3 regions of the Rhizobium sp. BR 250 genome follow, and region 1 is predicted to be linked to each of the others. Evidence: predicted binding sites of a transcription regulator. Region 1 holds the regulator's gene; each other region holds the start of a gene.
What was found. The regulator LexA, encoded in region 1, represses DNA repair genes until DNA is damaged. The targets are predictions, from matches to a motif close to TGTTCNNNNTGTGTTCNG.

Region 1 (2,269 bases):
CCGGCGTCGCCGCCCTTCGGCTTTACCCGGATGCCGACCGACATGGGATAGAGATTGCGCAGCGACGAGAAGCCCGCATGCATTTCACTCGCCGCCGAGCGCGACCAGGCCCTTGCCTGCTTGTCGCTCGCCCACACACCCTGATGTCTCTCGGCAAGATACTCGGCGATCGACAGCGTTTCCCAGATCGTCACGCCCTCATCGACAAGGCAGGGCACCTTTCCGGTCGGCGAAAAGCTGGAAAATGAGACGTCTTCGCCAAAGGGAACGAGTTTTTCATCAAAGGCGATGCCGAGCGTGCGCATCAATATCCAGGGCCGCAGCGACCATGAGGAATAGTTCTTGTTGGCGATATAAAGATCGTACATGGCATGTCTCCCCGATATGACGCGCATTTCTATACCGGCAATGCGGTCCGGAATATTGCAAATAATCCATGGCTTCCATAAGCCGGATTGATGAATGGCGGCCGGGCAGGGGAAAGAATTCCACACACATCACCACCTGGAGACGACCGAAAAGGTGCGAGGCGATTGGCTGCCCATGGCTCGCGAAGAAGGGAAATGCGCCTTTTCCGCGATTGCAGCCAGCGTCATTTTGCCGTTGCGCCTGCAGCGCAACCGAAACATCAAGCGTGAAAGCTGGAATTGCTCTTCGCAGGAAACGGCATGTCGATCCGACGGATGGTGCGTCCCCTCATGAACGCGGTAAACGCGCCGTTCCTCGGACCGGCGGCCATGCATCACAAGAGACCGTCCTCTCGCCATCGCGAAAGGGACGGGCTCGATATCACCCATTCAATGGTAACGGCGGATCAGTCCCACCAGCTTGCCCTGGATCTTCACCCGGTCCGGCCCGAAAATGCGGGTTTCATAAGCGGGGTTGGCCGCTTCAAGCGCAATGGAGGCACCCTTGCGGCGGAAACGCTTCAACGTCGCTTCTTCATCATCCACCAGCGCCACGACGATATCGCCCGGATTGGCAGTGTTGCCGTTGCGGATGATGACGGTGTCGCCATCAAAAATGCCGGCCTCGATCATCGAGTCGCCTTTGACTTCCAGAGCGTAATGTTCGCCCGAACCCAGCATGTCGACCGGCACGGCCACATCATGGGTGTTGTTCTGGATCGCGGAAATCGGCACACCGGCGGCAATGCGGCCCATGACCGGCACGGTGACCGCACCGCCGAGATCGTTGGCAGGCGCCTTGGGGGCGGGGGCAGGTTCCGGCGTCTTCGGCTTGCCGAGGCTGCCTTCGATGACGCTTGGCGAAAAGCCGCGTTGCGGCCTCGCACCCGGCGTGTAGGCCTCCGGCAATTTGATCACTTCCAGCGCTCGCGCCCTGTTAGGTAGCCGGCGAATAAATCCGCGCTCCTCGAGTGCGGTGATCAGCCGGTGGATGCCGGATTTGGAGGCAAGATCGAGTGCGTCCTTCATTTCATCGAAGGAGGGCGGCACGCCGGACTCTTTCATTCTTTCATGAATGAAGAGAAGCAATTCCTGCTGTTTGCGCGTGAGCATGAGGAAAACACCCTTGAGAATCGTCGTTGAAGTCGCGAAACAAATACAGAACGAACACTATATGTTCCATATGTGTTCCGCAATCCCCTAAAATTTCGTGAAGGGTGTATCGCAGATGGTGATTTGATCGTCGAAACCGTGAACAAAGCGGATTTGATTACTTAAGCGAGGTGTCTCGAACGCCAAAACCACCGGCCGGGGAGAATCGGCCGATGGTTTCCCTTAGCGTTTTGCTGCGGGCTGAATTTCAGTAGATCGTGAGCGCAGGAATGAAGCTGACCGCGATGAGAAGCAGCATCGCCATGGTGAAGAACGGCCACAATTCCTTCGTCGTCGCGCCGAGCGGTGCTCTGGCAATGGAGGACGAGATGAACAGCGTGGTGCCGATGGGCGGAGTGTAGAGCCCGATACCCAGATTGATCACCATCATCATGCCGAGCTGTACCCGGTCGAGCCCTATCATATCGGCCAGTGGCACGAAGATCGGTCCGAGCAGCAGGATCGAAGGCGGCAGATCGAGCGGCATGCCGATGATCAGCATCAGGATGTTCATCATGAGAATGATCAGGATCGGGTTCGAAATATTCTCTGCCACCCAGGTGGCGAAATGCTGGGGTGCCTGATCGAAGGTGAGGACCCAGCCCACCGCGGCACTTCCCATGATGACCAGCATGACGACGCCGGTTGCCGAGCCTGCCTCGACGAAATTGTCGCAGAAACGCTTCCACGTCAGATCGCGATAAAAGAAG
Region 2 (2,269 bases), on a different contig from region 1:
ATCAGCGTCTCGTTGCCGTGAAGATGGTCCGCACCCGCCGTGTCCAGCACCAGCCCGTCCGGCGGATCGGCGGCAACGATCGGGGCATAGATGCGCAGGAAATGAAAGGCCAGCTGCTGCAGGGCGCGTGCATCGGCCACTGCGTCCAGATTTTCGACGAGAAGACCGGGCACCAGCGCCTGCGCCTTGCTGACCGGCGTGCCGGGCCGGATGCCCGCCGCCTTTGCCGCCCTGTCGAGCGCCAGCACCAGCCGGCGGCTGCCCTGGCGGCCGATCATGACCAGCGGCTTTTCAACCGGCGGCGCGTCCTTCCCCGAAAGACGCTGGAAGCGATCCGTCGGCCATGTCGGCAGGTAGAGCGAGACGACCCTTTGCATCACAGGCTTCCACTTCAAATTCGGCACTTTCGCCGCCGCGACATCGCAAGAGTTCCAGAAACCAGCGCGGCCTGCCCACTCCCGGCACCGGCAGGGGCGATGAGGGCCGCACGGAGATGCGCCAGCGGGTGACGGCCGCCGTCGGCTCGCCGAACAACGCCGCATCGGCCGGACGCCGGAAACGGCGGATGGCGATGCCGGTCACACCGGAGGTTTCCGCCGCCAGTTGCAGCCGCCGCGAGGCGGTCATCGGCAACTTCGCCAATTCACCCATCACCGCACCGAAACCATTGCAGCGCAGTCCCTCCTCGAAACAGTCGAGCACGCCTTTTTCATCACGGCATTCAACGATGATGAGCCGGTTCTGAGACAGGCCCGCCTGCATCAGGCCCGGCATGAACAGATCCCGACGGGTGACACACCACAAAACCTTGCCGGAAAGCCGTGCCGCCACACCGGCCGCAAACAGCGCTGCCGCCGCGCCATCGGCAGCGCCATTGCCGCCACCGCTCAGCTCATGCAGGCAACCGAGCTTCAGCCCGCCTCCCGGCAGGTGACGGTCGATGGCATCCACGCCGAAAGGCAAGGTCTCGTGCAGCCGCTCAGGGCCGTTACCGATCCTTTCCAGCCTTTCACGCAGCTCTTCGACAACGAGCAACTGGTCCGCGCGCTTTTGCATGGCATGACAGGTTTCAATTCCGGTTATTCATCCTTATTGTTCTTGTTTTGTTCCTATTTCAGTCAAGAGTCAAGCAACGAGCTGCCGCTCTTCAACAGTTTGCACGGGAAGAGGAGATTCTGGCCTTGCAGCTCTTCGTCCCACCGTTAAAACGGAATTGTCCGTTCGCCGTAAAAAACGCGGCGGGGGCATCATGGTTTGGAGGAGCCTGCCGATGATCGCCAGCATTCTAATTGCCGTGGTTGCGGCCATCCATATCTACATCATCATTCTGGAAATGCTGCTGTGGGAAAAGCCGGCCGGCCGCAAGGCCTTCGGTCTTTCAGCGGATTTTGCCCGGCAGACGAAAGTGCTCGCCGCCAATCAGGGGCTTTATAACGGGTTTCTGGCGGCCGGGCTGATCTATGGGCTCGCACAGGGCGATGAAGGGCTGAGCTTCAAGGTGTTTTTCCTGCTGTGTGTGTTGGTGGCCGGTATTTTCGGCGCCGTTACCGCCAATGCTATGAAGATCCTGTTCATTCAGGCGCTGCCCGCCCTTTTGGCGCTTGGCGCGCTCTGGATTGGAGTATGAACCGATGACCGCATGGAACGATAGCCAAGCCAAAGACGCCCTCAACCGGATATTCATGGCGGCAGTCGCAAGCGCTGATCCGGCGAAGGTGTTGCAACAGCATCTTCCCTCCCCGCCCAAGGGGCGCTGCGTGGTGGTTGGGGCCGGCAAGGCATCGGCCGCCATGGCCGCAGCACTGGAAGCGGCATGGCCGCATGTCGATCTCTCGGGTGTGGTGGTGACGCGTTATGGCCATGCGGTCCCAACCTCCCGTATCGAGATCATCGAGGCCTCGCATCCCGTACCTGATGACAAGAGCGCAGAGGCGGCCAAACGCATTCTCGCCGCAGTCGAAGGGCTCACCGACGACGACATGGTGATCGCACTGATTTCCGGCGGTGGTTCCGCGCTGATGGTCGCCCCCGCCGAAGGCATGACGCTTGCCGACAAGATGGCCGTCAATCGTGCCCTTCTGGCCAGCGGCGCGACGATTTCCGAGATGAATGCAGTGCGCAAACACCTCTCCCGCATCAAGGGCGGACGGTTGGCGCTGGCTGCCAAACCGGCGAAGGTGGTCTCGCTGCTGATTTCCGACGTGCCGGGTGACGACCCCTCCGAAATCGCCTCCGGCCCGACGGTTGCCGATCCGAGTGATATAGCGAC
Region 3 (2,269 bases), on a different contig from region 1:
CGGTATCCATCCGATTTCCGGACAGGGCCTCAATCTCGGCTTCAAGGATGTGGCGGCGCTCGCCGAAACCGTGGTCGAGGCCGACCGTCTCGGTCTCGATATCGGCTCTCTCAACGTTCTTGAGCGGTATCAGTCCTGGCGTCGTTTCGACACGCTGCGCATGGGTGTGACGACGGATGTGCTGAACCGGCTTTTCTCCAACGATGTCGGACCCATCCGCATCATGCGCGATTTCGGTCTGGGCGTGGTGGATCGTTTGCCGGGTCTCAAATCCTATTTCATCGGCCAGGCCGCCGGCACGACAGATGCGAACGCGCCGCGCCTTCTTGCCGGGGAGGCGCTCTGACCTGACCCTTCGCCGGGCGGTGGAGAGGTCTCCTGACGATTGTCGCTTGACAGGCTGTTGGGGCATTCTCTGTCTTTTGCCGGTCACGGAAAGCTGAATCCGGGCAATGACTTACCCGGATTCACAATCTGGTATGAGGTATGGCTTCTCCAACCAGATATTGCGGAGAACAAAAGCGGAATCAGGCTGAGTCAGCGATTCGTATTCGATTCGTTCGCAGACTGTTCCGCAGCCGAATCGATTCCATTTTCGCCGGATTCTTTTTGAACCTTCAAGTCACTGAATATGAACGGAAAATTCGTCTGCGAAATCCTCCTCCGCTACTTTACGGGTGAGGCCTATTGCCTTTGTCGGCGGGCATTGCCATGTGTGGTGCGTGCGGCCCGCATCTGTGATGATTGGCGGTACGACAAGCAGATGAAGTCGATTCGCGGATACTACGTTGAATTTTCGCCCCATGATCCTGAGCGGCCGCGGTGTCACGGCCGTTCTCGGCCCCACCAATACCGGCAAGACCCATTACGCGATCGAGCGTATGGTCGCGCATGGCAGCGGTGTCATTGGCCTGCCGCTGCGTCTTCTGGCGCGGGAGGTCTATACCCGTCTGGTCGAGAAGGTGGGGGCGCCGAATGTGGCGCTGATCACCGGCGAAGAAAAAATCGCGCCGCCCAAGGCCAAATATTCCGTCTGCACCGTGGAAGCCATGCCGCGCGAGACGACTGCCGCTTTCGTCGCCATCGACGAGGTGCAATTGGCCGGTGATCTTGAGCGCGGTCATATCTTTACCGACCGGGTGCTGCATCTGCGTGGGCGGGAAGAGACGCTGCTTCTGGGGGCGGGCACGATGCGCCCGATCCTTGAAAAGCTGTTGCCCGGAATAACCGTGGTGGAGCGGCCGCGCCTGTCGCAGCTTTTTTATGCCGGCCAGAAGAAGATCACCCGCCTGCCGCAGCGCACGGCGATCGTCGCCTTTTCCGCAGACGAGGTTTATGCCATCGCCGAACTGGTGCGCCGCCAGCGCGGTGGAGCGGCGGTGGTGCTCGGCGCGCTTTCGCCGCGCACGCGCAATGCGCAGGTCGGGCTTTATCAATCGGGCGACGTCGAATATCTGGTGGCGACGGACGCCATCGGCATGGGCCTCAACCTCGATGTCGATCACGTCGCCTTCGCGCAGGACCGCAAATTCGACGGTTACCAGTTCCGCAATCTCAATCCGGGCGAGATCGGCCAGATCGCCGGCCGCGCCGGCCGTCATCTTCGCGACGGCACATTCGGCGTGACGGGTCGCGTCGATCCGTTCGACGACGAGTTGGTGGAGCGGATAGAAACCCATCAGTTCGATGCGGTGAAGGTTCTGCAATGGCGGACGAAAAACTTCGATTTTTCCTCCATCGCCAATCTGCGCACGAGCCTTGATGCCGCCCCGACGATCCAGGGGCTTTCGCGCGCCCTGCCGGCCATCGACCAGCAGGCGCTGGAATATCTGTCGCGCTACCCCGAGATCATCGACGTGACGACGACGGATGCGCGGGTAGAAAAACTCTGGGAGGCCTGCGCGCTGCCCGATTATCGCCGCATCGCCCCCGCACAGCACGCCGATCTGATTTCCACGCTTTATTTCGACCTCGTCAAGCGCGGGGCGGTGAACGAGGATTTCATGGCCGAGCAGGTGCGCCGCGCCGACCGCACGGATGGAGAGATCGATACCTTGTCTGCGAGGATTGCGCAGATCAGAACATGGACTTATGTATCGAACCGCCCAGGATGGCTTGCCGATCCGACACACTGGCAAGAAAAGACTCGGGAAATCGAGGATCGATTGTCCGATGCGCTACATGAAAGGTTGACGAAACGCTTTGTTGATCGCAGGACATCTGTGCTCATGAGGCGCCTGAGAGAGAATGCGATGCTTGAAGCTGAAAT

Region 2: QD336_RS18885 (ImuA family protein) is a predicted target of LexA. The motif match lies at 1,094-1,111, and genes of this name have one in related genera.
Region 3: QD336_RS10405 (helicase-related protein) is a predicted target of LexA. The motif match lies at 558-575, and genes of this name have one in related genera.

Annotation. Positions count from the first base shown of each region.
Region 1 is NZ_JARWKW010000001.1:421,780-424,048, reverse strand. Features, by position in the region: gene QD336_RS02125 (glutathione S-transferase family protein) at 1-368, opposite strand, end outside; gene QD336_RS02120 (hypothetical protein) at 463-702, shown strand; gene lexA (transcriptional repressor LexA) at 798-1,520, opposite strand; gene QD336_RS02110 (TRAP transporter large permease subunit) at 1,768-2,269, opposite strand, start outside.
Region 2 is NZ_JARWKW010000012.1:97,382-99,650, reverse strand. Features, by position in the region: gene QD336_RS18890 (Y-family DNA polymerase) at 1-377, opposite strand, end outside; gene QD336_RS18885 (ImuA family protein) at 292-1,056, opposite strand; gene QD336_RS18880 (DUF1304 domain-containing protein) at 1,271-1,627, shown strand; gene QD336_RS18875 (glycerate kinase type-2 family protein) at 1,632-2,269, shown strand, end outside.
Region 3 is NZ_JARWKW010000005.1:235,389-237,657, reverse strand. Features, by position in the region: gene QD336_RS10410 (ubiquinone biosynthesis hydroxylase) at 1-346, shown strand, start outside; gene QD336_RS10405 (helicase-related protein) at 804-2,269, shown strand, end outside.